4 regions of the Paenibacillus sp. JMULE4 genome follow, and region 1 is predicted to be linked to each of the others. Evidence: predicted binding sites of a transcription regulator. Region 1 holds the regulator's gene; each other region holds the start of a gene.
The links. The regulator LexA, encoded in region 1, represses DNA repair genes until DNA is damaged. The targets are predictions, from matches to a motif close to CGAACATATGTTCG.
Positions count from the first base shown of each region.

Region 2: the regulator LexA is predicted to act here: its motif matches at 4,114-4,127, upstream of addB (helicase-exonuclease AddAB subunit AddB).
Region 3: the regulator LexA is predicted to act here: its motif matches at 4,610-4,623, upstream of EXW96_RS12040 (DNA polymerase IV).
Region 4: the regulator LexA is predicted to act here: its motif matches at 1,386-1,399, upstream of EXW96_RS12505 (YhjD family protein).

Region 1 is NZ_SGWF01000010.1:553,664-560,935, forward strand. Features, by position in the region: partial or broken gene EXW96_RS28485 (transposase) at 1-321, opposite strand, end outside; gene EXW96_RS04975 (HAD family hydrolase) at 907-1,698, opposite strand; gene EXW96_RS04980 (hypothetical protein) at 1,723-2,232, opposite strand; gene EXW96_RS04985 (aldo/keto reductase) at 2,257-3,246, opposite strand; gene EXW96_RS04990 (DUF896 domain-containing protein) at 3,263-3,457, opposite strand; gene yneA (cell division suppressor protein YneA) at 3,548-3,916, opposite strand; gene lexA (transcriptional repressor LexA) at 4,060-4,680, shown strand; gene EXW96_RS05005 (SDR family oxidoreductase) at 4,937-5,836, opposite strand; gene glnA (type I glutamate--ammonia ligase) at 6,053-7,272, opposite strand, start outside.
Region 2 is NZ_SGWF01000014.1:125,756-133,027, reverse strand. Features, by position in the region: partial or broken gene mtaB (tRNA (N(6)-L-threonylcarbamoyladenosine(37)-C(2))-methylthiotransferase MtaB) at 1-296, shown strand, start outside; gene EXW96_RS13495 (NUDIX hydrolase) at 381-809, shown strand; gene deoC (deoxyribose-phosphate aldolase) at 810-1,493, shown strand; gene EXW96_RS13485 (class I SAM-dependent rRNA methyltransferase) at 1,514-2,884, shown strand; gene EXW96_RS13480 (nitroreductase family protein) at 2,948-3,520, shown strand; gene addB (helicase-exonuclease AddAB subunit AddB) at 4,237-7,272, shown strand, end outside.
Region 3 is NZ_SGWF01000013.1:99,732-107,003, forward strand. Features, by position in the region: gene rsmD (16S rRNA (guanine(966)-N(2))-methyltransferase RsmD) at 1-252, opposite strand, end outside; gene sda (sporulation histidine kinase inhibitor Sda) at 718-867, shown strand; gene EXW96_RS12010 (PLDc N-terminal domain-containing protein) at 1,156-1,341, shown strand; gene EXW96_RS12015 (hypothetical protein) at 1,633-1,809, shown strand; gene EXW96_RS12020 (hypothetical protein) at 1,904-2,047, shown strand; partial or broken gene EXW96_RS28765 (transposase) at 2,115-3,030, shown strand; gene gloA2 (SMU1112c/YaeR family gloxylase I-like metalloprotein) at 3,256-3,642, opposite strand; gene EXW96_RS12035 (cyclase family protein) at 3,629-4,387, opposite strand; gene EXW96_RS12040 (DNA polymerase IV) at 4,676-5,962, shown strand; gene EXW96_RS12045 (YolD-like family protein) at 5,959-6,303, shown strand; gene EXW96_RS12050 (right-handed parallel beta-helix repeat-containing protein) at 6,442-7,272, opposite strand, start outside.
Region 4 is NZ_SGWF01000013.1:201,701-208,972, forward strand. Features, by position in the region: gene EXW96_RS12500 (IS1380 family transposase) at 1-722, opposite strand, end outside; gene EXW96_RS12505 (YhjD family protein) at 997-1,344, opposite strand; gene EXW96_RS12510 (MBL fold metallo-hydrolase) at 1,530-2,273, shown strand; gene pruA (L-glutamate gamma-semialdehyde dehydrogenase) at 2,371-3,918, opposite strand; gene EXW96_RS12520 (proline dehydrogenase family protein) at 4,130-5,083, shown strand; gene rocF (arginase) at 5,097-6,011, shown strand; gene EXW96_RS12530 (ornithine--oxo-acid transaminase) at 6,023-7,216, shown strand.

The DNA.
Region 1 (7,272 bases):
CCAAAATGGCTGTAAAAACCGTTTCGAGAACATCTTTCATCCGCTCGGAGCGGAAGCGGTTAATGGTGCGGAAATCCGGCCGCTGTCTGGCCGCAAGCCACATGAACATGATATTTTCGCGGACGGCTTTGCGATCTGACGAGAGGAATAGATTCGCTGGGTGTAGGCGTACACGATGAGTTTCGTAAGCATTTTCGGATGGCAGCTATCCCGCCCCCAACCCGGGTAAGCAGCCGCAAAGATGTTGTCGTCTAACCGATTAACCGCATCATTGACAATGCGGACCAGATGCCCCGCGGGAATATCTTCTTCTAAATCCATTTGAATGGTTGCTCGTCACTTCCATTTTACCAAGGTTTGGCTTCTTTTTGTTTTACAAAATTGAAAAGGGGGTATCCCCGTCACCTCAGTGACCTCCATCCGATTCAAGATTCCGAACAATATGGTCAATAAGCGGCATCGAGTTTAAAGACTATGAATGGCCGGAACCAGTACTTCCTAAATTCAGAGAGCATTAAAACGAATTAACCGACTTCAATCAAGTCGGTTACTTTTTCATATATTGAACTTTTTACTAGCCAGTTGCTCTAAGACTGAGTCAAACCGTACGGGGGACGGTTTATATCCAAATGCTATTGGGTGGAATGACTCATTGTATGGGGTATCAGGCCAAACGATTTCTAAAGAGAAAATAGGGGAACAATTAGGTGTGATCACAAGCATTAATCTTCCCATGCCAATAAAATCAGGTGAATCGAATAGCTTAATTATACAGGAAAAAAGGTACAGCCTTCTCATTTATTTTAGGGACTGTACCTTTTTTTATTCCAAAGGGACTTTTTCAGTGGCCTCCCCTAACAGAGGGGTTTTCTTTTACCGACAATATGATGAAGTATTAGGACCAATTTACAACGAATCGATGACCGATTGAATCTCACGCAAGCTTTTGATTTCGTGCGACGGTACGATGTCATCCGTACGCTTTAGACCGTGGCGGTTGATCCACATATTGCGCATACCGACGGTATTGGAGCCGAGAATATCCGTCGTCAGCTTATCCCCGATCATCACACCTTCATCCGCTTGAATCCCTAACAAACCCATTGCATGTTCAAAGATCGCAGCCGCCGGCTTCCCTTGACCGAAATCTCCGGAGATGACGATATGATCAAAATACGGAGCAAGCTCAGGAACGCCTGCCAGCTTTTCCTGTTGCAAATCGGGCGAACCGTTCGTCAAAAGGAGCAGCTGGTACTGGCCCTTCAGCTGGTCCAACACCTCGAATGTTTCCTCATAGACGATGGGGCGATTTCTTCGTTCTACGGGAAACAGCTCTCCAAGTTTATAGCCAAGCTCCTTGTCTTCAATGCCTACCGCTTTCAACCCGCGTGTCCAAGACTCGGTACGGTATTGGGGAGCCAGCGCTTGAAGCTTGCGAAATTCTTCTTGTTTCCCTTGGGTAAAATGCGCCCAGAGTCCTTCAAACGGGTTAATTCCGATCATTTTTGTGAACGGGAACGTCTCGTACGATTCATATAAAGCGCGGGCTTCACGTCGTACGGCTTCCTCCAACTGATCCGGATCCACTTGATAATGTTTAGCCGCTTCAGCACAGGTTGCTTGAAAAGCTTCTTTCACACTGCGGTCGTCCCACAGCAGCGTATCATCCAAATCAAAAAGTACTGCTTTGATCGCCATAAAAAGTGTTCCTCTTTCCAGATGTTAATCTTGTATTAACGTCACGTTGTATTTTTCAGCATACTCCTGAAGCTTGATTCTAGCGGAATCGATCGGAAACATATGATAGATCTTGGTGAAAACCCACCGTTTTCCTTTTGCCTTAAAGTTAATGACTATCGCGTCTTTGCTTATGGTAATATCCTTGATTTGGTCCGCGTCATAAAAACGGTCCCCTCCAAATCGGCGGGAAGATAAGGTTTTTTTATCGATTTTCAAAAAAGGGCGCCGAATCCAATAAATCAGTAACGCCAGAAATATATAGCTTGCTCCTGTAATCCAATACAGCTGTTCTTGCCCGGGTTGATTCCGAAACACGATAAAGCAAAAAACACCGGTAGCCACGAGCAGCATCGGCAAAAACCAGCTCCGGCCTTTGAATATGACCGAACCGTCGGCATTTACTCCCGATATCTCACCTTTTCCGCTCTTCCTCCGCTGCATATTAGAAATTTTCGTATTTTTACGAACCATACGTTCCCACTTACGTGACATGATGAGTGCCCCTTATATCGTCATTTACACCTTGCGCGAAAATTTATCAATAAATCGGGTTGGATATTCGTATTCCAGAGCGCTTACATCATCCAGACGCTGCCACAAGGAGTCGTCCAGCTTCCAATCCACCGCTCCCATGTTTTCCTCGAATTGTTCCAATGTCCTCGCGCCAAAAATAGGAGAAGTGATGCCCGGTTTATGAATCAACCAGTTCAATGCCACCTGAGCCGGGGTCTTGTCCGTCTCATGGGCAACCGAAATCAATTCATCCAGAATGCGGAAGTTTTTCTCCGTATTGCGAATTTCCCAACGGCTTTCTCCCGTTTTAGACGCCAAACGCCCTTCCGTCGGTTCCTGTCCACGAACATATCTTCCTGTCAAGAAGCCGCCGCCAAGAGGAGCCCAAGGGATCACACCAACGTTTTCCTCCAAACAAAGAGGCAGAACCTCACGATCCATCGTACGGCATACTAAACTGTACTGCGGTTGAATGGAGATAAAACGGGCATAACGATTAAAGTCACTGATGCTTAATGATTTCATCAGCTGATAGGCCAAAAAGTTGGAGCAGCCGATATACCGTACTTTGCCTGAAGTAACCAGATCATCCAAAGTTCTCAATGTTTCTTCTATGGGCGTAATTTGATCCCATACATGCATTTGATATAAATCGATATAATCAGTGCCTAATCGACGAAGACTGGCTTCCACACCGTCGAGAATATGTTTTCGGGATAAACCGACGTGATTGACATTATTACCTGTAGGAAAGCGTACCTTGGTCGCCAAGATCACATCGGAACGACGCTCCCGAATCGCTTTTCCCACGATCTCTTCGGAAACACCGGAGACATACACATCCGCCGTATCAATAAAGTTTCCTCCGCGATCCAAAAAACGATGAACCATTTCAATCGAGTCTTGTTCGTTTGTCGTATTTCCGAATGTCATTGTTCCTAAACAAAGCTCGGAAACGGCAATTCCGCTTTTGCCCAAAACACGATAATTCATCCCTTAACCCCCCTTCTTACTTCTTCTCTTCCTGATCAACAAACTTGATGTTATCCAGTTGACCACGCAAGGAGGTTTTAAAAGAATCGATATACTTCCTTCTTAATCCATTGCGTTCATCCAGTTCGGCATCGGTTAGCCCTTCCGATTTCGCTTTGCGGGCCAATTCGTTAATTCGCCGCACCAATGCATCATGATTCGATTCACTCATGCCGATCCTCCCGGTAATGTCATTTCAAATTATACTTTGACATTACCGAATCTGATTGTCAAGAGAAGCAATACGGCACATGCGCAGCGATTAGGGAAGCAACAATTTTTGTCCTACTTGCAAATGGGAATTCTTAAGATGGTTGATCCCTTTGATCTGATGTATATATTCCCTTATATCCTGTCCTTGGTCCGCATACTGAGAGGCAATGCTCCAAAGCGTGTCCCCCGATTCAACCTCCACGTAAGAATACATCTGAGGCTGCGAGGATGCCGCATGAACATCTTGGTCAAAAAAGAAGCTGAACATCGTAGAGATAAAGAACACTGCACAAAAAAGGAAGGCACCCAAAACGGTAGCACGAACATATGTTCCCTTATTATTATTATCATTATGCTTGGTTAGCATTACCTGGCGGGAATGATACTTATGTATAAGCCGAGAATTTTGAATCATCATGATCGACCTCCAAACATTTGTTCTGTTTTTAATCTATCAGGAACATTTGTTTGTGTCAACCGTTTATTCGAACTTATGTTTGTACGAACTCCGGTTCTATGTTATACTTCTAAGTAATGATTACCAAAAATGGAGTGATGATCTTGAGCAAAATTTCCAATCGGCAGCAGGCGATTCTAGACTTTATCAAGAATGAGGTCAGAGAAAAAGGCTATCCCCCTTCAGTAAGAGAGATCGGAGAGGCTGTGGGACTGGCATCCAGTTCCACAGTTCACGGGCACTTGGAACGTTTGGAAAAGAAAGGAATGATTCGCAGAGACCCGACGAAGCCGAGAGCTATTGAAATATTGGACGGAAGCTCGGCGGACGGCGCATTCTCCGTATCGGTTGCCAGAGTGCCTTTGATCGGGCGCGTTACCGCCGGCGTACCTATTACCGCGACGGAGAACATCGAGGATTACTTCCCGCTGCCCAGCCATTATGTAAAAAATGATAACGTCTTTATGCTAAGCGTAATCGGAGAAAGTATGATCGAGGCCGGTATTCATAACGGGGATTATGTTATCGTACGCCAGCAGCAAACCGCCAATAACGGAGATATTGTCGTTGCCATGACCGAAGACGATGAAGCGACAGTGAAAACCTTTTATAAGGAAAAGGATCATATTCGACTGCAGCCTGAGAACCCGACGATGGAGCCGCTGAGACTCAAGAACGTCACGATCTTGGGCAAAGTCATTGGTGTATTCAGAAATATTCAATAATTTTTTCCCTTTCACCGCCGATTCCGCCGGTTGAAAGGGATTTTTTATATCAACGCATTTATGGCGAGTCTTTGGAAAGCGAAGAAGGATTTTACCGCTGAAATCCACTTTTTATGAGCCCAGTGCACCGCAGGAAATCTTGTTGAGCGTTTGCAAGCATATGATCTGCGTAAAATAAGCCTGTTCCGGCGTTATGCGGATAAGCGGCTTGTTTAGGCTTGTTTATATATGATCCTCAATTAGAAAAACCAAAAATCTACGTCGTCACCATAGCTCCACCGTTGACATGGACAACCTCACCGGTCACATAGCTGGAATCATCTGATGCCAGAAACACGTAAGCCGGAGCCAGCTCGAACGGCTGCCCTGCACGCTTCATCGGAGTATCCAGGCCGAAGCGCGATACTTCATACGCCGAATAGCTGGAGACGATCAGCGGAGTCCAGATTGGCCCCGGAGCGACGGCATTGACCCGAATTCCCCGTTTCACCAAGGATAGAGCCAGCGAACGCGTGAACGAGACGACGGCTCCTTTTGTGGAAGAATAATCGATCAGCTCGGGTGCACCTCTATATGCGGTGATCGAGGCCGTATTCACAATCGCGCTTCCCGGCTTCAGATAGGGAAGCGCGGCTTTCGTCATATAGAACATCGGGTAAATGTTCGTGCTGTACGTATTGTGCAGCTGTTCGGCGGAAATGTCGGACACGCTTTCCTGCGGAAACTGAACGGCCTGATTCAAAATCAAGATATCGATTTTTCCAAAGGTGCGGAGCGTTTGATATACCGCTTCCCGGCACACCGTTTCCATCCTCAGGTCGCCGGGTATGAGCAAGCATGCTCTGCCGAGCTGCTCGATGCGCTGTTTTGTTTCGTATGCGTCCCGATGCTCATATAAATACGGGATGGCTATATCGGCTCCTTCCTTGGCAAAGGCGACGGCGACCGCCCGACCGATGCCGCTGTCACCGCCGGTAACGATTGCAACCTTGCCGCGCAGCTTGCCGCTGCCGACGTAGTGCGGGTTTTCAAAAATCGGACGGGGCGTCATTTTGTACTCCAGTCCGGGCTGCACGGGCTGATGTTGAGGCGGGAATGCAACCGGCTCCTCGATACATTTCGTTTCTTTTCCAAAATAGGGATAAACGGGTATCATATTGACCTCCTGAACTTCTTATTCAGATGGCCTATTGTATTCCAGCAGGATCGTAACTGTGCAGCCTGGCTGGAACTTGCGTCCACTCCGCTAAGGGAAAAAGCGATGGCCGCGCCTATGGAGCCTCATTCTACTTACAGAGGTCAGCCAAAACAACAAATAATGCCCACAAAAAGAAAAATCCCTTAACGCTTAAAGCGCCAAGGGATTCCCCGATTAATACAGCGTCAAATATTGATCCCGCTCCCATTGATGAACCTGAGTGCGGTAAATGTCCCACTCGATCTCTTTCAGCTCTATGAAGTGTGCAAGTGCGTGATCGCCGAGCGCGTCGCAAATGACATCGTCGCGGAGCAGCTCGTCCAACGCCTGCTTCAAATCAAGCGGAAGACTTGGAATGCCTTGCTCTTCCCGCTCTTCTTCACTCATCACATAAATATTGCGGTCCGTTGGAGGCGGCAGTTGCATTTTGTTCCGGATGCCATCGAGACCGGCCTTCAGCATGACCGCCAGAGCCAGGTAAGGATTGGCCGCCGGATCCGGATTCCGCACTTCCACGCGTGTGCTGACGCCGCGGGATGCAGGAATACGAATCATCGGGCTGCGGTTGCTTGCAGACCAAGCCACATAACAAGGCGCCTCATAACCTGGTACAAGCCGCTTGTAGGAGTTGACCGTTGGATTGGTTATTGCGGCAAAAGCGCGGGCATGCCGCAGTATGCCGGCCATGTATTGTCTGGCTGTCTCGCTTAAGCCCAGCTTATCGCTCTCATCATAGAACACATTCTCTTTGCCGTTGAACAATGATTGATGGCAATGCATTCCGGACCCGTTCACTCCGACCAAAGGCTTCGGCATAAACGTGGCGTGCAGACCGTGCTGTCTGGCAATGGTTTTGACGACCAGCTTGAAGGTCTGAATTTGATCCGCGGCTTTAATCGCGTCCGCATATTTAAAATCGATCTCATGCTGACCCGGAGCCACTTCGTGGTGAGATGCTTCAATTTCGAATCCCATTTCTTCCAGCGTAAGTACAATTTCACGACGGCAGTTCTCGCCAAGGTCGGTTGGTGCCAAGTCAAAGTAGCCGCCCTGGTCGTTTAATTCTGTCGTCGGATTGCCCTTCTCGTCGGTTTTGAACAAGAAAAACTCAGGCTCAGGCCCGACGTTCATTGCGGTGAAGCCCATTTCTTCGGCTTCTCTCAATACGGATTTCAGAATACCGCGCGGGTCGCCCGGGAACGGACGGCCATCCGGCAAATACACGTCGCATATTAAGCGGGCAACACGGTCTTCCGCTACCCAAGGGAACACGACCCAAGTATTCAGATCGGGGTATAAGTACATATCCGATTCTTCAATGCGCACATAACCTTCAATCGAGGAACCGTCGAACATCATTTTGTTATCGAGGGCTTTCTCCAGTTGACTTACAG
Region 2 (7,272 bases), on a different contig from region 1:
AACAGTTTGTGGGTCAAGTGCTGGAGGTTATTCCCGAGCGCGACTACAAAGGACAGCCGGGCAGCGGTCTGATCATGGGCTATTCGGACAATTATCTTCAGCTTGTGTTTGAAGGCAGCGAGGATTGGATCGGTCAGATATGCCATGTGAAGGTGACCGAGGCCGGGGTGAATGAGTGCCGCGGCGAAATCGTCCGCGTGCCGGAGATCGTGTCTGTGAATCCGTCCCCAAGGAAAACGGCCGGCACAAGCAGTGTCGATGCCATTCCTGGTCAAGCGGCAAAAGCTATCGTATAGATTGGGAAAGGAGAGGATTTCGTTGGGCAGCATGTTCCGATGAAATCCTTTCGATTTCTTTATATTCAGAAAGGGTGAGGTCCAATGAAGGAAATTTCGGCTGGAGGCGTCGTGTACCGCAAGGTCGGGGATCGCCTGCAGGTGCAAATGATTCAAGACCGCTATGGTAAAATTACGCTGCCTAAAGGGAAAATGGAGCCCGGAGAGACGATCGAACAAACCGCGCTGCGCGAGATTGCGGAGGAAACGGGGATCGTCGGCAAGATTGTGCAGCCGCTGGAGAAGATCACTTATCAATTTACATTGTCCGGCGTAGGCGTTGTGGACAAGGAGGTACATTATTATTTGGTAGAGGCGACGGGCGGAACGCTGAAGGCTCAAGTAGAGGAAATTCTCGGAGTGGAGTGGCTCGATCCGCTTGAGGCTTGGCAGCAGCAGATCCAATCGGGATACGGAAATAACGATTCGGTTCTCAAAAAAGCGCTGGAAGCGCTTGGATACGAGGTGAGCTGAATGAACGGATTTCAGGTAAAGGAACTGCCTTCATACATTGATCATACGCTGCTGAGGGCCGATGCGGACCGTGAGGCGATTCAAAAGCTCTGCGAAGAGGCCAGGCAGTACGGATTTTACAGTGTATGTGTGAATGGCGCCTGGGTTCCGTTATGCCGGGAGCTACTGCAGGATTCGGGCGTAAAAATCAGCGTAGTATGCGGGTTTCCTTTAGGTGCCGGCGACAGCTCGGTAAAAGCGTTTGAAGCGGCTGCAGCCGTGGATCAGGGAGCCGATGAAATCGATATGGTACTGCAAATCGGGAAGCTGATTCAGGGCGATTACGACGCCGTCCGCGACGATATACGTGCCGTCGTGCAGGCTGTAAAGGGACAAGCGATCGTTAAAGTCATTCTCGAGACGGGCGTCCTGACCGATGGGCAAAAAACGGCTGCCTGTCGTCTGTCCGAAGAAGCGGGAGCCCATTATGTCAAAACGTCAACGGGATTCGGTAAAGGGGGAGCTACAGTGGAGGATGTGGCACTTCTGCGCCGCAGTGTCTCTTCTTCCATCGGTGTAAAAGCATCCGGGGGCATCCGTGACCTGGAGACGGCGGTCAAGATGATTGAAGCCGGAGCGACCCGGCTTGGGACAAGCTCAGGAGTCGCATTGATGTCGGGGCTTGCGGGCTCGTCGTTGTATTAATCCTTTGGAGGCTTAAGGCTATGGCAATGATTTATTTGCAGAAAAAAAGGAAACAGCGGCTCGAGGAGGGGCATCCTTGGGTATTCCGCTCGGAAATCGAACGGGTAGAAGGAGAAATCGTCCCGGGCCGACTTGCTCGGATACATACGCATACCGGCCAGTTCCTCGCGGCCGGCTACTACAATCCGGCGTCGCAGATTGCGGTCCGGGTTGTTTCTTATGAACCGTTGGAGGAAATGAACCGGGATTTCTTTATTCGCCGCCTGCAGCAGTGTAAGGACCATCGCGAGCGGTTTCTTCCGGATGCTCGAAGCTTTCGCCTGGTCTATGGAGAAGCCGACCTGCTGCCGGGATTGATCGTTGATAAATTCGAGGACGTGCTGGTTGTCCAGATCCTGACGCTGGGGATGGAAGAGGCCAAAGAGGCCTTACTTGACGCTTTAATCGAAGTGATGCGTCCGGCAGGCATCTATGAGCGCAGCGATGTGCCGGTGCGGGAGCTGGAAGGTCTCACGCAGCGCAAAGGGCTCCTTTATGGCGAATGCCCGCGATATGTGACCATACGGGAGAATGGGTTGCTGCTGGAGGTCGATATCGAGCAAGGCCAGAAGACGGGATATTTCTTCGATCAGCGGGAAAACCGGGCGGCCCTGGCTCCGCTGATGAAAAACTGGGGCAAACGAAGCGGTATTGAGCTGAGGGAGAAGGTGCTCGATGACGGAACGGTGAAACGGGTTCCCGTGAACAAAAGCGGAGCCGAGGTGACCTTTCCTTACTGGGACGGCGCTACGGTGCTGGAGTGTTTCTCGCATACGGGCAGCTTCACGCTGCATGCATGCGCGTACGGGGCGAAGAAGGTGACCTGCTTGGATATATCGGAGCATGCGGTGGAGACGGCCAAGCGAAATGTCGAACTGAACGGGTTCGAAGACCGGGTAGAGTTTGTGGTGGCCGATGCGTTCGATTATTTGCGCGAGCAATCCCGCGGTCTGGATCTCCGCCGGGAACGGGCTCAGGCGGACCGGCGGAAGGTGGATACCTCCGTCCCTTTGGCGAATAAAGGAAGAACGTGGGACGTCGTCATTTTGGATCCCCCGGCTTTCGCCAAATCGCGAAGCGCTGTGGAAGGAGCGGTCAGAGGCTACAAGGACATCAATCTGCACGGAATGAAATTGGTCAATGAGGGCGGTTATTTGGTGACGGCTAGCTGTTCTTACCATATGAGGCCGGAGCTGTTTCTGGAGACGGTTCACGCTGCGGCAGTGGATGCGGGCAAAACGCTCCGCTTGATCGAATTCCGCAGCGCCGGAAAGGATCATCCCCGAATTTTGGGAGTGGAAGAAGGAAATTATTTAAAATTTGCTATATTTGAAGTGCGCGGCAGGCGATAACCGAAAAAGCTTTGCAGCGCTGAGATACCGTTTAAGAGGAGAGGTGTCGTTAAATTGGGGAACATGCGTTTGAATGAAGCGATTCGGGGACGGCGCAGTATCGGACGGGTGAAGCAGGAGCCGATCACCCGCGAACACATTGAAGAGGTGCTGGAGGCGGGAAACTGGGCACCAAGCCATCACGGTACCGAACCGTGGCGTTTCTTCGTCATGACGGGCAAAGGTCGGCAAGCGCTGGCGGATGCCTATGCCGATATTGCTTCGGAAGCAGCTCCACAGCTTACGGGGGAGGAGCTTGAAGCGATGCGGGCGAAGCAAGCGGCCAAAGCGTTTCGCGCACCGGTTGTGATCGCTGTGGCGGTTTCGCCGTCGGATCGAAAGGGAGTGATCCGGATCGAAGAGTTTGCCGCAGCGCACGCCGCTGTGCAAAATATGCTGTTGACGGCGCATGCATTGGGCCTTGGAGCGATTTGGCGCTCCGGCGAACCGATGTACCACCCGCGGATGAAGCAGGCTTTTCAGCTGACCGAGAAGGAAGAAATGGTCGGGCTGCTGTATATGGGGATTCCGGATATGCCGCATCCGGAAGGCAAACGGAAACCGGCAGCGGATAAAACGGTTTGGATGACGGATTGACGTTCAGCAGATGCAAATGGATAACAGAAGGGCGATATCCGATACGGATACCGTCTTTTTGGCGTAAGGGGGTTCATTTTAACACAAAAAACCCTGTTCATTCCATTGGGGGAACGAACAGGGCTTCAACCTGCACAACCGGAATCCATCATTTTACACCTCTTTATACTGCATCGAACGAAGGACGGAACATGCTCTTATTCGATGTCGTTATATCCGTATTTTGCCAACAATTGATAAGACTCTTCTCTTACTTCCAAGAAATAATCGATAAACGAATTTAAAAATGTAATCATTGAAAATGACCTCCTCTTTTTATTTGCGGGCTTTTTCATCGTGGTATGCTGTGTTATGCCGGTCTTACAAACGGTAGTTTTTGGCTTTGCCGTAGCTTTATTATCGCTTCGGCCGACGCCTTTTGACAAAGTCGATATCTTTTCATGAAAGCGGAAATCATTGCCAATGAAAACCAATGAAAACGTAAATCATAGACCATGCTCTTACGATTTCGGGGTTTTACGCAGGATTTCATTGCCAATCGAAAATAAACCAGGAGGATTGGATGACCGCAGGTTCAAAAAATGCTCACATCAAGAACGTTTGTTCCTGTTTTTGAAAATATGTTATAATGACCAAAACCTCCCTTTTCCCAACACATGAGGATTTTGGTAGAATAATAGAGTTGAGGTAAATCCTACGCAACGGAGGAAGCGATCATGGCGTTTCGTTTTGTGCTTGGCCGTGCCGGGAGCGGAAAAACGACGTTTTGTCTGAACGAAATCAAACAAAAGCTCATGGAGAAGCCGGAGGGGCGTCCGCTGATTTGGCTTGTGCCGGAGCAGGCGACGTTTCAGGCGGAGTATGCGCTTGTATCCGCGCCTGAACTGGGGGGAACGCTGCGGGCGCAGGTTCTCAGCTTTCGCCGTCTGGCCTGGCGGGTTATGCAGGAGGTTGGGGGGACGGCCCGTCTTCCGATCGATGAAACCGGGAAGAAGCTGCTGCTTCACCGGATTATACATAGAAATAAAGAGCGTCTGCGCCGATTTCAAGCGTCTGCGGATCAAATGGGTTTCTTGGACCGTTTGAATCAGCTGTTCAGCGAATTTAAACGATACTGTATCACATCCGAAGGGCTTAGCGGATTTTATTCGGAGCGTTTCGGATCCCAGAGCGGCCCAAGCGGTTCATTGGAGGACAAGCTGCACGATCTGCAGTTGATTTATACCGAATTCCAGACTGAACTGTCGAAGCTTTACCTGGACGGAGAAGATTATTTGACTCTGCTTGCCAGGCAGCTTGGCGAATCGGATTACGTTCATGGCGCCGAATGCTGGGTGGACGGATTTCACGGGTTTACGCCGCAGGAATTCGCGGTGCTGGAGCAGCTTGCCCGGCATGCGGGGAATGTGACGCTTACGTTGTGCCTTCCCCGGCCATATGTGAATGGGGAAGGTCTGCATGAGCTTGATTTGTTCCACCCGACGGCACGCACGATGCTGGAGCTGCAGGAGCGGCTGCGGCAGCAGGCTATCCATGTAACGGATCATATTGTGCTGCCTGATTCCCCTCCCGCCCGCTTTCGGCATAATCCGATGCTTGCTTATCTCGAAGCGCATTGGGGGGACGGAGTCAAGAGGCCGTTTCCCGAACCCGCGGAGGTCCGCAAAGGAACGGGTTCGTCCGTCCGTATCTCCGCAGCGGTCAGCCGCAGGGCGGAGGTAGAGGGGGTGGCCCGGGATATTGTAAAGCTTGTGCGGGACGAAGGCTTGCGTTGGCGCGATATATCCGTTTCCGTCCGCAGTGTTGAAGCCTATGGCGATTTACTGGCCGGAACGTTCCGCGATTACGGTATCCCGCATTTCTTCGATCAGAAGCGTTCGGTGCTGCATCATCCGCTGGTGGAACTGATTCGCTCGGCGCTGGAGACGGTGCTCACCCATTGGAAATACGATGCCGTGTTTCGATGCGTCAAAACCGGACTGCTCCTGCCCTTTGCGGAAGATAAGGAACTGCAGGGAGACCGCATACGGATCGACCGTCTTGCCATGGACCAGTTGGAAAACTATGTGCTGGCCTTTGGTATTCAAGGCTCCAAATGGACGGATCCGAAGGATTGGACTTATTCCTATAGAACGAGCCTGGAGCAGGATGATGCGGAGGCCGGTGACGCGGACGAGGCTTTTTTAACGAAAATCAATGCTTGCCGGCGGGCGGTAGCAGGGCCGCTTGGCGAACTGCAAAAGAAGCTGCGGGAGAAAACCGCGGTACAAGACCGCGTTCAAGCGGTATACGAGCTCCTCATCGGACTCCGGGTGCCGGATCGCCTGGAAGCATGGAGCCAGAGCTCGCTTCATTTGGGCGAGCCGGAGAAAGCGCGGGAGCATGCGCAGGTATGGGAGCGGGTTATGGATATGTTCGATCAGTTGATCGAGCTGATGGGGGAGCAGTCCGTATCTCTGGAGTTGTTTGCCGAATTGATCCAAACGGGATTGGAAAGCATCAAGCTCGGGCTTGTTCCCCCGACGCTTGATCAGGTATTGATCGGATCGATGGACAGAACCCGCTCCGGCCGGGTGAAGCACATGTTTGTACTCGGTGTGAACGAAGGCGTTATGCCGGCCAAAATAACCGAAAGCGGCGTGCTGACGGAAGCGGAGCGGGAACGGCTCGGCGCAGCCGGCCTTCAGACTGCCGAAGGCAGCCGCAGACGGCTGCTGGATGAATCGTTCCTGATCTATTGCGCATTCTGCACGCCGTCCGACGGATTATGGCTCAGTTATGCTTTGGCCGATGAAGAAGGAAAATCGCTGCTTCCTTCCGACGTGATCCGGCAAATCAAGCGGTTGTTTCCGCAAGTCAGGGAACGGCTGCTGTTGAATGATCCGGCTCCGGATGCGGCGTCCACCGAGCAGTTGGAATACATAGCGCATCCCGATAAGGCGCTGTCCTTGCTGGTTGTACAATTAAAGCAATGGATGCAGGGAGCTCCGATGAGCGGGGTATGGTGGTCCGTGTACAATTGGTTTGCCCGGCAGCCTGAATTCGGCGGCAGGCTTTCCCGAATGGTTCAATCGCTGCTCTATACGAACAAGGCTGCGGCGTTAAGCGATTCGACCAGCAGGCGGCTGTACGGAGAGCATATTGAAACCAGCGTGTCGCGGATGGAACGATTCGTCGCTTGTCCGTTTTCGCAATTCGCATCCCATGGGCTGCGGTTGAAGGAACGCCGGATCTTCCGCCTGGAAGCCCCTGACGTAGGCCAACTATTTCATGCGGCTTTGAGCAAGTTTGCCGAGCAGGTGGAGAAGGAGGGCATCGATTGGGGGGCGCTGACGGCCCGGGAGAGCGAAGAGCGGGCCGCGCTCGTTGTCGATGCGCTGGCGCCCAAGCTGCAGGGCGAAATCCTGCTCAGCTCCAAAAGGTATTTGTATATTGCCCGCAAGCTGAAGCAGGTGATCGGCCGGGCCGCTTTGATGCTGGGCGAGCATGCCAAACGCGGACAATTTCGCCCGATCGGGCTCGAAATCGGTTTTGGAAGCGGACAGGCGATTCCTCCGCTGCTCTACGAGCTGGACAACGGAGTTCTTATGGAGCTGCGCGGCCGGATTGACCGGATTGACCGGGCGGATACGGAACGGGGAACGCTGCTGAGGGTGATTGACTATAAATCAAGCGCCAAAATGCTGAACATGGCCGAAGTATATTACGGGCTGTCCCTGCAAATGTTGACTTATCTGGATGTCATTTTGACG
Region 3 (7,272 bases), on a different contig from region 1:
AAGATTGTGACGGATCGTGTCGATCGCTTTCTTGTCCATATCCGTCAGCACGGCCCGGTCCATTCCGCGGCTGAGCGCTTCAATACTGAGCCCGCCTGTCCCGGCGAACAAATCCAGCACTTGTCCGCCGTCGAAATAAGGTCCGATCATGCTGAACACCGCTTCTTTCACCTTATCCGTTGTGGGCCTCGTCCCCATACCCGGCACCGCTTTGAGCGGCCGCCCTTTGGCACTGCCCGATATGACTCTCATCTTACAGCCTTCCTTTACCTGCGTAGTAATGCTATCGTACCATAAACAAATTCTTTTGCACAAAAAATCTAAAAAAATTTTTCCGGCCGATGTATATCTTGGTTCCGATCGGGTCATCCTTATATCATCGACATCCGAAAATGTCGTAGACAACCGCGGAGAAGACTTACGTTCCCCATAAGCTCTTCGTCCGGTTTCTCCTCTCCCATGAAAGGGCCTCGTCGCGAGACGGGGCCCTGAATTATTATGATCCCCCTCGATCAAGCCTCGATGATAACCATATACCCAAAATCCTCTTTTTTCCATTAATATTACTTTTTGTATTCATTCGCCGGATCGGCATTTTGAACTATAGTGTACGGGTTATATAGGTAAACGAATTTGATATTTCTATTGATTCCATTTCCGGATATTCTGTACACGGTGAAGGGATAGGATCCATTCGCTATCAAAGGAGACATTTGAGTGCGAAGGATATCTGACGTTGCACTAATCCATGCGTACAAGCTAGCCATTGAACTTGATTTAGACAGGGACTTTATAAAAATGCTTGAGAAGGAGATCGAACGCAGAGGGATGAACATTCCAACTCTGCTCAAAAAACAAGAAGAGTAGAAGTCACCGCTATTACTGACTGATTTAACTATAATCTGAAGGGCGGATGGATTCTACTCCTTTCACTGGTGGGGCATCATGCCCCACCTTATTCTGGTACTTTTCGAGGCCCATGAGCCAGCCGGTTGCATTGCTGCTCTGCAGCACCGTAATCATACCAGCCGATACACCCGGCTCAAAAGAGCGGATTTTTTTATATTGAAACTTCCAAATTTTCGTTATAATCAGGAATAGAATACAATTCGAGGTGAGAGAATGGTTGTGGAACCAGGCTTTATGTTTAGCGGTATGATCATTTTTGTTTTCGTATTTGGCCTTTTGCTTTCCGTATTACATATCATTTTAAGCATTTGGGCTTATCGGGATGCTTTGAGCAGGGGCAAAAGCCAGGAATATGCGATTATCGTGCTGTTTGGCCTACTGTTTTTTCCAGTGATGGGCCTTATCGTATATTTAGTCATCCGAAATGATTGACCAGGGCCTCTGTCGCTAGACGGGCCGTTATGATAAGCCTTAAATCAGCATGCCTTTTGTTAGTCTATGGGCATTGGCCAGTAAGGTTCTATATGTGTGATATCGAGCGGTTTTCATCATAAACCCCCGGATGAAACAATAAACGAAATTGCAAACGGAATCAGCGCTCTGCTTGTTGTCATATCTCATTTTTATGGAGAGGCGTTTTTTTGCCGTGAAAGATTTACATAAAAAGAAACTGTTCTGTATACCATACAAAGAATAAAAATCTCCGGAAGGACGATGAATACAATGGACAATGAAAAGGATTATCTCAACGAAACATCCAATACCGCTGCCGGCATCAATACACCACCCGATCAGCAGGATGTGGCCGCAACCGATTTACTGAATGATTTCGTTGAACAGACAATGGATAATATACAGCATGCCTTTGATGGCGATGATGAAGATTCCAATAAAAAATAAAGGGTGCGTCATTTCACTTATCTTGTACAAGCGCGGACACGAATTCTTCCTTTCGGCCGTACACTGATTGCAAATACCGAAAGGACGGATCGCGATGAACAAGATGGTTGAGCATGCTATCAAGGTGCTTACGGAAGATAAAGACATGATCCAAATGTTTAAGGATATGGAAGTGCTGCAGAAAGAATTGGAAGTGCTGTTCAAACAAATGGAAAATTTGAAAAAACAAAACAAATAGTGCAAGGGGGTGTCCCATAAGTCACCGAGGTGACGGGTACCCCTTTTTCATTTTTGTAAAACAAAAGGTGTGCGCCTACACCCAGCGGATCTATTTCTCACGTCAGATCGCCAAAGCCGTCCGCGAAAATATCATGTTCATGTGGCTTGCGGCCAGACAGCGGCCGGATTTCCACACCATTAACCGCTTCCGCTCCGAGCGGATGAAAGATGTCCTCGAAACGGTTTTTACAGCCATTTTAGGTTTTCTCGTCGAGGAGAAGTACGTCAAGCTGGAGCACTATTTCGTTGACGGAACCAAGATCGAAGCCAATGCCAATAAGTATACGTTTGTATGGGGAAAGGCAGTGGTAAAGCACAAGGCCAAGCTGCAGGAAAAAGTGAAGACACTGTTTGCGAGCATCGAGGCGGCAGAGCAACAGGAAGAACAGGAAGAGCAAGGCCGGGATTTGTCGGAGCTCGGCGAAGCTGCCAGCCTCACAAGTGAAAAGCTGGAAAAGGCGGTTCAGAAGCTGGAAGAGAAGCTGCAGCACAAGCCTAAAGACAAGCCGCTAAAAAAAAGCGGTACGGATGCTGCGGAAGGACCTGCTGCCCCGGCTACAAAAGTATGAACGACATCAGGAAGTGCTGGGATAACGGAACAGCTGCAGCAAAACCGATCCGGACGCAACGTTCATGCGAATGAAGGAGGATCACATGCGAAATGGGTAATTGAAGCCCGGATACAACGTACTGATCGGAACGGAAAACCAATTTATTGTCGGTTACAGTCTGCATCAGCGTCCAACGGATACACGCTGCTTGAAACCGCATCTGGAGAAAGTGAAAGCGGCTCTAGGCAAACTGCCGGATACAGTCATTGCCGATGCAGGGTATGGCGGAGAAGAAAACTACGCCTATTTGGAGCAAGAAGAAGTTCAGGCTATTGTCAAATACAGCACCTACCACAAAGAGAAGTCGAAGAAATGGCAACTGGAGGTCGGGTGGCTTTCCCTTGCCCATAATTTATTAAAGTGGGCGGCGATGAACCAAAAAGGTCGAGTAAGAGAGCAAGTATAGCCCTCTACTCGACCTTTTTTTCTGTATGGAAACGAGAAGTTAAGAAAACAGGGCCGTCCCTGCGTAGTTAAAAACTACTTTACTTATGGGACGGCCCCTTTTTGCGCTTCGAGGCTTTGCGCGAATGCGTCATGATCAAGCAAGCGTTCGTTATTTCTCATACAGCTCGAGCGGAAGCGCATCGGGGTCGGAAAAGAAAGTGAACCGCTTTCCCGTTGTTTCGTCGATGCGGACGGGCTCGACTGCAACGCCTTGATTTTGCAGCTTTTGGACCGCCTCTTCGATATCGTCCACCTCAAAAGCCAGATGCCTCAACCCCTGCGCTTCCGGGTAGCTGGGTCTTGGCGGAGCGCCCGGAAAGGAGAACAGTTCGATCTGATGATCCTTCCCTACCAGCAGGTCCAGCTTATAGGAATTTCGTTCCGCCCGGTACGTTTCGCGGATTACCGGAAGACCGAGCACCTCCGTGTAAAAAGCTTTGGATTTCGCATAGTCGGAGCAAATGATAGCGGCGTGATGTATTTTATTGATGTTCAGCATGATGAACAGATAACCTCCTGGCCTCATTCTTCGGGATCCAAGCGACCGCCCGAACCGGTGAGCCGGAACCGCCTTTAATCTTGAGCGGAAAACCGATAAAGAAGGATTCTCCGGCAATCCGTTCCAATCCTTTCAGGTTTTCAAAAATGGTAATGCCATTCCCGAGAAGCTGATAATGTGCCGGATAGCCGTCTGAATGCGAACTGTCAATGGCCAGCGTATCGCATCCCACAGCCTTTATTTTTTTGGATGCCAGATAGGCGGCAGCTTCCTCGCTCAGACCGGGCCAACTGGCCGTGTAGGTTCGGCCGGCGGATCGCGGCGTCCAATACCGGTCCCAGCCAAACCGGAATAATACGATATCCCCTTCTTCAATGGAAAAATGTTCTTTTTCCCACAAGAGCACCTCTTGCCTGGACACCAGATCCGAAGCTTCATAGCTGGAGAAATCGAGGGTCAACGCCCGTCCCATACAATGCTCCAGGGGTGTTTCCGCCATATACCGGTGTGCAGGCTCCCCTTCCTTCAAGAAGTGTCCCGTAGCATCTACATGCGTACCGCAATGTTCATTGATGAGCAGTTGGCACACAAGCGCCGGACTTCCTGTCTCGAACGAATCCCACTTGGTATGAAAATAGCGCGAGTGCGTCGGATAAACCGGCATATCCTCCTCCAGCACATGGGTTAAATCGATCATTTCCATGCTCTCAACGGCATGAAGCAGATTTCGAACACTGCTCATCGTTTCTCATCCTCCTCACAGGTTATGACCCATCCAACCATAGACCCTCAGGCCAAATAACGGCACGCAGAAGTTCATAAACGGAAACAAACGAACGCCCAAGCCTATCCGGGACGTTTATCTCTTCTACCCATTATCTTCCATAGGCGCCGCTTATGTCCAGCCTTCTCCCCCCAATATCGGGTCTCGGAAAAAATTACCTGAGGCTCTCCTATTGAAATACGAATATTTGTTCGCTATCCTGTGTATGTTAAGAACATACGTTCTGTAAGTGAGGGTGAACATCATATGCTGACTTCCGTTTCAACTTCTAACAAGAGCGCGCGCACCATCATGCTGGCGGACTGTCAGTCGTTTTATGCCAGCGTAGAAAAAGCGGATCACCCGGAATACAAAAATAAACCCGTTGCTGTGGCGGGAGATCCCGCACGCCGGTCCGGAATCATTCTGGCCGCTTGTCCTATAGCCAAAAGCTATGGAGTAACCACCGCCGAACGGCTTGGCGAAGCATTGAACAAGTGCCCGGATCTGGTTGTGGTACGTCCCCGCATGCAGCATTATATCGATGTTTCGCTGATGATTACACAAATCTATGAAGAGTATACCGATCTTGTTGAAGTATTCAGCATCGACGAGCAATTTCTGGACGTTTCGGCAAGCTTGTCCATTTTCGGGGATCCTGTAACGATTGCCCGGTCGATTCAACAGAAGGTCCTGAGGCAAACCGGGGTATGGGTGAGGATCGGAATCAGTTCCAACAAAATACTGGCTAAAATCGCAACCGATATATGGGCCAAAAAGAATGAGAGCGGCGTGTTTACCCTACCCGCTTCACAAGTGGAAGATTTACTGTGGCCTCAGCCCGTAAATAAGATGTTCGGAGTCGGCTCCCGTATGACGGCTCATTTTACCCGCTTTGGCATGCATACCATCGGCGATATCGCGAGAACGCCGCTTCCGCGCCTCAAAGCTCGATTCCGTGCCTATTTCGGCAAGCAGTCGGATATCCATGCCGAGGTGATGTGGCGGACGGCGAACGGCCTGGATGAAAGTGTGGTTACTCCCAAAACCTTTGACACTCCGCCCAAGTCCATCGGACACATGATGACTTTACCCAGAGACTACACGAAAACGACCGAGGTGGACACGATACTTCTCGAGCTCACGGAGGAGGTCTGCCGCGACTGCCGGCGTAAAGGATATATGGGTTCCGTAGTGACGGTGAGCTGCATGTGCAGCCCCTACGAAGCACCGACCGGATTTTCCCGCCAGATGAAGATGCCGGACCCTACGAATCATACGAATACGGTATTCAAAGCCGTGAAGAAGCTTTTTTATCGCTTTTGGGACCATATGCCAGTACGCCGCCTCGGCGTCACCTTAAGCCAGTTGACGAATGATCAAAATTATCAGCTTACCTTATTCGAGGATCAAGAAAAAATCAGGTCTTTAGAGAAAGCAACCGACTTGATAAAGGATCGGTACGGGAGCTCGGCCATTGTACGGGCTTCTTCGCTGACTGCGGCCGGCCAAGCCGTGGAGAGATCATTGAAAATCGGAGGACATTATAAATGAAAGACAACAAATTGACACCCGGCAAAAACATCCTATGGGAGTCCTCACGCATGATGCTGCCCGAGCATAAGGAGCAATTGCTCCGGCACCGCCGCGAGCTCGGCAGACAAGAGAAGCCGACGCTCGACGAGCAGCGCTTGGAGGAGCTTGGACAGACGCTCGGCATCGCGCTCCATGAAGACGCGGCGCTGCGCCTTACACTGTATGATAACGGGGAGCGCAAATCGATCGACTGTACGATTCTGCAGGCCGATCTGCATCTGCAGCGGATCAAGGTACGCTGCAGTGAAGGCTCCACATGGGTAAGGCTAGCCGACTTGATCGGCGCCGAACTGCTGTGAGCAGACTCTCTCTTACGCAGCAGGAGAAATTCCCTCGCTTCATATTTTCTTGCGCTTCCATAAAAGAAGGGGATCCGGGCGCGGGAAGGCATATAACAGCCGGCATCACTGCACTAATCCGGCATCGGACGGTATCCGTCAGAAGCCGCTTTTTGCCGTATCCGTCCCTTGATCCGCAAGGGCTTCGCCATTCCCTGCACCGGAATTGCCGTATACCGTGTTGCTTTCACAGCGGGCGCTGCCGAGCCGGATGGCTGCCGAGGAGCAGCTAAACAGCGTATTGCCTGACACCAGGTTGCTGCGGCACCGGGCCCCGCTCCCTTCGCCCTTGGTATTCAGCAGGATGCCGGTTTTCACACGCCGGACGTCGTTGCCTGTCACGGCATTGCCATCGCTGTTCAGCAGGGCAATGCCTTCCGGCGCGCCGTCGACCTTATTGCCGGAAATGAGATTGCCCGCCGGACGCTCCAGCTCCGCCGTTCCTTCTCCTTCAAGCATAATGCCCGTAAACGCCGCCCGGGAAATGACATTGTGCTGAATCAGATTGTCCGTGCTGTAGCTGCGCAGCAGGATGCCGCGAGAACAGCTCGTCTCGTCCTTGGCCAATCCGGCGCCGGAAGCCGTGTTTCCTTCAATCCGGTTATGCGAGCAGGGCTTGATCTTCGAGGACACGACCACAAAGGCGTCTTTGCATTTCTCCGCCGTATTGCCGGATACGGTCGAATAGGAGCATCCTGCCGACAGATAGATGCAGGGTCTGGGCAGCTGCACAAACCGGTTATCCGTAATCCGAAGCCCTTCTCCGGATTCGGCCACGATACCGTATCCCTCATTATCATTACCCGCTGAAAGCAAGGAATTGAACAAGCAGCCGCTCACTGCAACATGCCGGCAATCCGTGATCCGTATGCCGTTTGTAATCTTGGAGAACGAGCAATCCCGTATCCGAACATGCTCGCAATCCTTGAG
Region 4 (7,272 bases), on a different contig from region 1:
TCGACCTCTGGCTCAGCATGACACACCTGCAGATTTTCCAGACTGTCGTGAGCGGAATCCATCCGCACGAGAAGGCGCTCTTTCGTGATGCGCCGGGCATACTGGATGCTTTCGCGCAGAAAATCAGCGCCATCCTTCTGACTGTGCGTGCTGCCTTCCCGAAGCTGCACATTCACGCTATACCCCTCCTGTCCGAGGTAGGCGAAAATGGGGGCGTAGCCGAACGTGCCTTTGTAGGTCAACGAAACACCCTCTTTTTTCGTACCGGAGTTATCGAACGGAGAGACATCGATATCCAGCGGAATCACCGTATGCTCGCCTGCTGTCAGTCCGGTTACAGGTGCTTTTACGTTTCGAATCAGATCGGCGGATTCTTGAAGCAGGATCTCGTTCCAGTTGGCATTCATCGTTTGAGCTGCGGCATCCAGACGCTGACGGAGCGTCGGGCTTGACGGCACCTTGCGGACACCGAGGCAGGTTTGGAATACGGGATCTTTTCGGAAAGGTTCGATGTGGTCGAAGTCGCTTTTGCCTTGGCAAAGCAAGCCAAGATAGCTGGTCATGACATCGCCATGACTGTGAATCGGGTTCTCCATTCCTTTCACGGTGGAGCGATTGAGACGCTGCGGCAATCGGGTATGGGAAAGCAAGGCGCCGACGGTGGCCAGGCCAGCATGCGTAGTCAACAGAATTTCCTTAGATTGGGTGAATTGGATTCTCATATGTAGCACCTCGCAGGTGAAAGTGGATCATTCATGGTTCCTTTAAAATTCACCATCGGAGATGCGATTTCCTTTCTTTTTCTTCTTTTTCACAGAAGAACTATCACGGATTCAGGTAGTTATTTATAAAGGTATTCACTGATTAATTATACAAAATATGCCAATAAGGACGCGAACATGAATGTCGAATGATGTCCCGTCTTTTTGACGAGCTGTGACGTTTCGTGCGCTTGCCCGGGAAATTCCCCGGTCTTCCCCGTGCTGTCTGCGGGGCCTACTCCTTTGCTTCCAGCAGTTCCTGCAGCTTCTCTTCACACTTGCCCCTGAGCACGGCCGGCATGATCGAGCAGTGAAATTCGTAGCCCTGATACACGTACATGACGTGATAATTCCGCTCCGGCGTGATTTCTTCAAGCACGATGCGGCATCCGCTCTTGCGCAGCCGCTGTTTTATGCCGACGTGCTCCCTCTCCACCCGAATGGACAGCCGTTCGAACAATCCGTTCCAAATCCGGGACAGCTTCATCGCTCCGGCGTATTTGCGGTCCAACTCCAGCGCTTTAAGCAGATGCAAAGTCACTATATATTGATGAATCCACGGCTCTATCGCACTATTCCGCATATTCGCCCACCCGAAATTTCATGATCTTTACCTCATTATATAGAACATATGTTCGTTTTTCAATCCTTATCCTCCCATTCTTTCCTGATCCAAAACCTGTCAAAATGTTCTTGAATCCTTCATAAAAAACATGGTAGATTAAATAATATTCGGCTGGTATGCCATAGGCGAGTGGAGGATCGCGAATGAGCCTGCAAATTCAAATGATCGGTACGGGAAGCGCATTTGCCAAAAACTTTTACAACAACAACGCATTGATTCATGCCGACGGCTTCACGTTATTAATCGACTGCGGAATTACCGCTCCCAGAGCATTGTACGAGCTCGGCATTCCGCTCGACCGGATCGATGCGGTGCTCATCTCACATATCCATGCGGATCATGTGGGCGGGCTCGAAGAACTTGCTTTTCAGTACAGGTATGTGTTCAAACGTAAAATCAAGCTGCTCGTCCCGGCTCCGCTGGAAGCCGTCCTGTGGGAGCATACGCTTCGGGGAGGACTTGAGAATAAGGCGGAGGGCCTTGTCGGCTTGAACGATTATTTCGAAGTCGCTGCTTTGGCGGAACGAACGCCGACTTCCATCCATCCGAAACTGACCGTGGAGCTGCTGCCTACCGATCATATCCCCGGTAAAGCGAGCTACTCCTTTCTGCTCAACGGCAAGGTGTTTTACAGCGCAGACATGAGGTTTAGCAAGACGCTGCTGACCGGATTGCATGAACAAGGCTGCGAAGTCATTCTGCATGACTGTCAATTGTTCTGTCCCGGTACCGTACACGCTTGCCTTGACGAGCTGCTCACTCTGCCCGAGGAAGTGCAGGAAAAAGTGCTGCTTATGCACTACGGAGACAATATGTCTGAATTTATCGGCAAAACGGGCCGCATGACCTTCATAGAACAGTTCAAAACGTATCCATTACCGTCGTAAGCATATTCTTTGCACCGCGCCATGGACGCAGCTTACTTAACGGGTGCATTCCAAAACCTGACCCCCGGGGTCAGGTTTTGTCGCAGATCCCCTCCCGTCAGAAGCGTTCGGAGACGACCTTGGCTTGGGTAAACTGAAGCAGATAATCGCGTCCCCCCGCTTTCGAATCCGTTCCCGACATGTTGAAGCCGCCGAACGGATGAACTCCCACCAGCGCTCCCGTGCATTTGCGGTTGAAATACAGATTGCCGACATGAAACTCAGTACGGGCCTTCTCCAGATGAGCCCTATTCCTTGAAATAACGGCTCCGGTCAGCCCGTACTCCGAATCATTGGCCAGTTCGAGCGCCTGGTCAAACGAGGCCGCTTTGATAAACGCAACCACCGGTCCGAAAATTTCCTCTTGCGCGATCCGCGCCTTGACGTCGACATCGGCAATTACTGTCGGCTCAATATAATATCCCTTGGCATCTCCCGCTCCGCCTCCGCAAACTACCCTGCCTTCCGTGCTTCCAATTTCCAGATATTCGAGAATTTTAAGGTGAGCCTTGGCGTCGATCACCGGCCCCACGTCAATCTCAGGATCGGACGGATCACCCACACGCAGACGGCTTACGCGTTCTGCCACCCTGCGAAGCACATCGTCATATACGCTCTCATGTACGATGGCGCGGGAGCAGGCAGAGCACTTTTGCCCGGCAAACCCGAAGGCGGACGCTGTAATGGCCTCCGCCGCCAGCTCCAGGTCACTGTCGCTGTCGACGATAATCGCATCCTTGCCACCCATTTCGGCGACTACGCGCTTGATCCAGCGCTGGCCGGGTGCGGTTTTGGCCGCCAGCTCGTTGATCCGCAGCCCTACCTCGCGGGATCCCGTAAAGCTGATAAAGCGGGTCAGCGGATGCTCCACCAAGTAATCGCCCACCTCCTGTCCGGAACCCGGCAGGAAGTTGACCACTCCATCCGGCAGGCCGGCCAATTGAAGCAGCTCCATAAACTTGGCAGCCACAACCGGTGTCGCGCTGGCCGGTTTCAGCACCACCGTATTGCCGGCCGCCACGGCTGCCGATGTCAATCCCGCCATAATGGCTAACGGAAAATTCCATGGAGGTATGATTACGCCGACACCCAGCGGAATATAGGTAAGCTCGTTGTCCTCTCCCGGTATTCGCGTAAGCGGCTGCCGCTGCGCCAAACGTTCCGTTTCCCTGCCGTAAAACTCCAGAAAATCGATCGCTTCTGCGGTATCGGCATCCGCCTCCGCCCAGCTTTTCCCCGCTTCCACCACCATCCAGGCGGAAAACTCGGCTTTACGGCGGCGCAGGATCGCGGCGATTTTGTATAAAAGACGCGCCCGCCCCGCCGGAGGCACCGATTTCCAGAACGTAAACGCGCGCGCTGCCGCACGGATCGCCCGATCTGCCAACGCGGTGTCCGCCTGGCTCACTGTTCCGATCACCTGCATCGGATCGGCAGGATTGACGGAAACGGCCTTCCGAGCCGTCATCAGCTTCTCACCGCCGATCAGCAGCCCGTATTCTTGGCCGAGCTGCGCTTGTACCTTCTTCAGCGCTGCTGCGAATGCCTCTCTGTTCCCGGATTGGCTAAAATCCGTGAACGGTTCGTTGCGAAAAGGCTCTACCATGATCATCCCTCCTCTTCAGAATTACCATGTTACGGAAAAGCTCATCTTCATTTCAAGTCTCATTTCGGGAGCTTACCGAATAAAATGGATTAGCACGGCGCCGGCGGCGCCGGCTTCACAGATCCAACACCCAACGCTGCTGCCCTTCTGCTACATAATATATGCCGCCGCGCCGCGTACAAGAAGCAAATCGGAAAGAGGGTGTTCATGTTTGGATATCGGTACCAGACTGTTCCGTTCTGCTCTGCTTGCGCTCGCCGGAAACCGGGTCGTCGGGAAGATGGCTCACCGGTACGGGATGAAGCTCGGGGCAAGCCGGTTCGTCGCAGGAGAAACAGCCGATGAGGCGCTGCTGCAAATTCGGCGTTTGAATGCCAAGGGAATCTCCGCCACCTTGGACCTGCTTGGCGAGAGCATTCGCGATTTAGCGGAGGCGGACCGGTTTAAAAGAGAGTATGTCACGCTGCTTGAGAGGATTCACCACGATGCATTGGATTCAAACGTCTCTTTGAAGCCGACCCAGATGGGATTGGCTTTAGACCCGGCGGCCTGCTACGCCCATATCCGGGATATCGTTGAAAAAGCACAACAGCTCACAAACTTCGTACGCATCGACATGGAAAATTCACCATATACCGACGATACCATAGCCATGGTGCACCGCCTTCATGCCGAAGGCTTAACCCGCGTCGGCACCGTTATACAAGCCTACTTATACCGGAGCAGGCTGGACGTCAGGCAGTTAACCAAGGCGAAGGTCAATCTGCGGCTGGTCAAGGGCGCCTATCGTGAACTGGGGCATCTCACTTACCGGAGCATGGACGACGTAAATGCCAACATGAAGCGGCTGATTCGGGTCCGTTTGGATGCCGGCGTCTACACTGCCGTTGCGACCCACGACGAACAAATCATCGCCTGGACGAAAACCTACGCGAGGAGAAACGGGATACCGGCAAGCAGGTATGAATTCCAGATGCTGTACGGCGTGCGTGTGCCGCTGCAGGAGCAGCTTGCCCGGGAGGGCTACAAGGTGCGCTGTTACGTACCTTACGGACGGATGTGGTACCCGTATTTCGTCCGGCGCGTGGCGGAACGCCCGGCCAATCTGTGGTTTGTATTGAAAAATTGGCGGGACCGCCCGTCAGCACCACGCCAGAACGGATAGGAGGTATCCATTTATGAGATGCAAACCGGAATTATCCATCCTGCGGGTGCCGTTCGACTTGGGTGCCGGGCGCAAAGGCGTAAGGAGAGGTCCGGATGCGATCCTTCAGGCCGGCCTGGAACGGAAGCTGCGGCAGCTGGGCTATTCCTGCGAGCTTCCGGATCCGGTCCCTGCCCCGTCAATCGCCAAGGAGAGCAGCGTCTTCGTGCCGCAGGCGGAGCCCAGGCACCTGAATGAAGCGGTAAAGGTGAATGAAGCACTCGCTGCACAAATAAAGGACGTGCTGGAACGCGGACGCTTCCCGCTGGTGCTGGGCGGGGACCACAGCATCGCCATCGGCACGCTGGCTGGACTTGCGCAGCATTATAGAAGCATCGGCGTCATCTGGTTTGACGCACATGCGGATTTGAATACGCCGGACACCAGTCCTTCCGGCAACATTCACGGCATGTCCCTTGCGGCGTCGCTTGGCATAGGACATCATCGGCTGACGCGGATCGGCGGCTTTCTTCCCAAAATCCGGCCGCAGCATACGGTCATTATCGGGGCCAGGCAGCTGGATCCCGGAGAAAAGGAGCTGATTCGCGCTGAAGGCATTACCTGCTTCACCATGCATGAGATCGACCGGATGGGAATCGCCAGGGTCACGGAGGAAGCGGTGCGTATAGCAACCGCGGGTACGGACGGCCTGCACGTCAGCTTCGATATCGACAGCCTCGATCCGCTGGAGGCTCCGGGAACGGGAACGCCGGTCAAAGGCGGAATCAGCTACCGCGAAGCGCATTTGGCGCTGGAGCTGCTGTACGAAGCCGGAAGCGTGCTATCGGCGGAGATGGTAGAGGTCAATCCGGCGCTGGAACGCGATAACCAAACGGCAAGGCTGGCCGCAGAGCTGATTTCTTCTCTGCTGGGGCAGCGTATTTTATAGGAGGGAACACCATGAAACCGACATCGGAAGATATCATTCGCCGCACGAACCGGTTCGGGGCGCGGAATTATCAGCCGCTTCCCGTGGTCATTTCCAAAGCGGAGGGGGTATGGGTTTATGACCCGGAGGGCAGGAAATACCTCGATATGCTGAGCGGCTACTCGGCGCTCAATCAGGGGCACCGCCATCCCCGTATCATCCGCGCGCTGAAGGATCAGGCGGACTCCGTTACCCTGACCTCGCGCGCGTTTCACAACGAGCGGCAGGGCGTGTTCTATGAGCGCTTGTCCGATTATACCGGCAAGCCGATGATCCTGCCGATGAACACCGGGGCCGAGGCGGTGGAAACGGCGATCAAGGCAGCCCGCCGCTGGGCTTACTTTCGTAAAAACGTCCCCGAGGACCAGGCGGAAATCATCGTTTGCGAAGGCAACTTTCACGGCAGAACGGTAACCGTTACCTCTTTCTCCTCGAATCCGGAGTACAAACGCGGCTTCGGGCCCTTCACCCCCGGGTTTGTCGTCATCCCCTACGGCGATGCGGGGGCCTTGGAACGCGCCATCACCCCGCGAACGGCCGCCTTCCTTGTCGAGCCGATTCAGGGGGAGGGCGGCATCGTGATCCCTCCTGCCGGCTACCTGCAGCAGGCCGCAGCCATTTGCAAGCAGCGGCGCGTACTGCTTATCGCCGACGAAATTCAGACCGGCTTCGGACGAACGGGGTACCGCTTCGCCTGCGATGCGGAATCCGTGGAGCCGGATGCCTACATCCTCGGCAAGGCGCTGGGAGGAGGCGTCCTGCCCATCTCCGCCGTAGCGGCAGACCGCGAGGTGCTGGAGGTGTTCGAGCCGGGGTCGCACGGCTCGACCTTCGGAGGCAACCCGCTCGCCTGCGCCGTGGCGACAGCCGCCATACAGGTCGTGCAGGACGAGAAGCTGGCCGAACGCTCCCTGGAGCTCGGAGACTACTTTCTCGGCCTTCTCCGCCAGCTAACCAATCCGCTGATCCGCGACATCCGCGGGCGCGGTTTGTTCATCGGTGTGGAGCTGGCCGTACCGGCCAGCGCTTATTGCGAGCAGTTGAAAAACAAAGGTTTATTATGCAAGGAGACGCATGACAACGTCATTCGCCTGGCTCCCCCGCTCACCATCGCCAAATCCGATCTGGATTGGGCCTACAGCCGGATTGCCGAGGTGCTCGGATAACGGCAGGCATCATTTGCCTCCTTCCTGAGCATGCTATGAACAAGGAGGCGATCAAC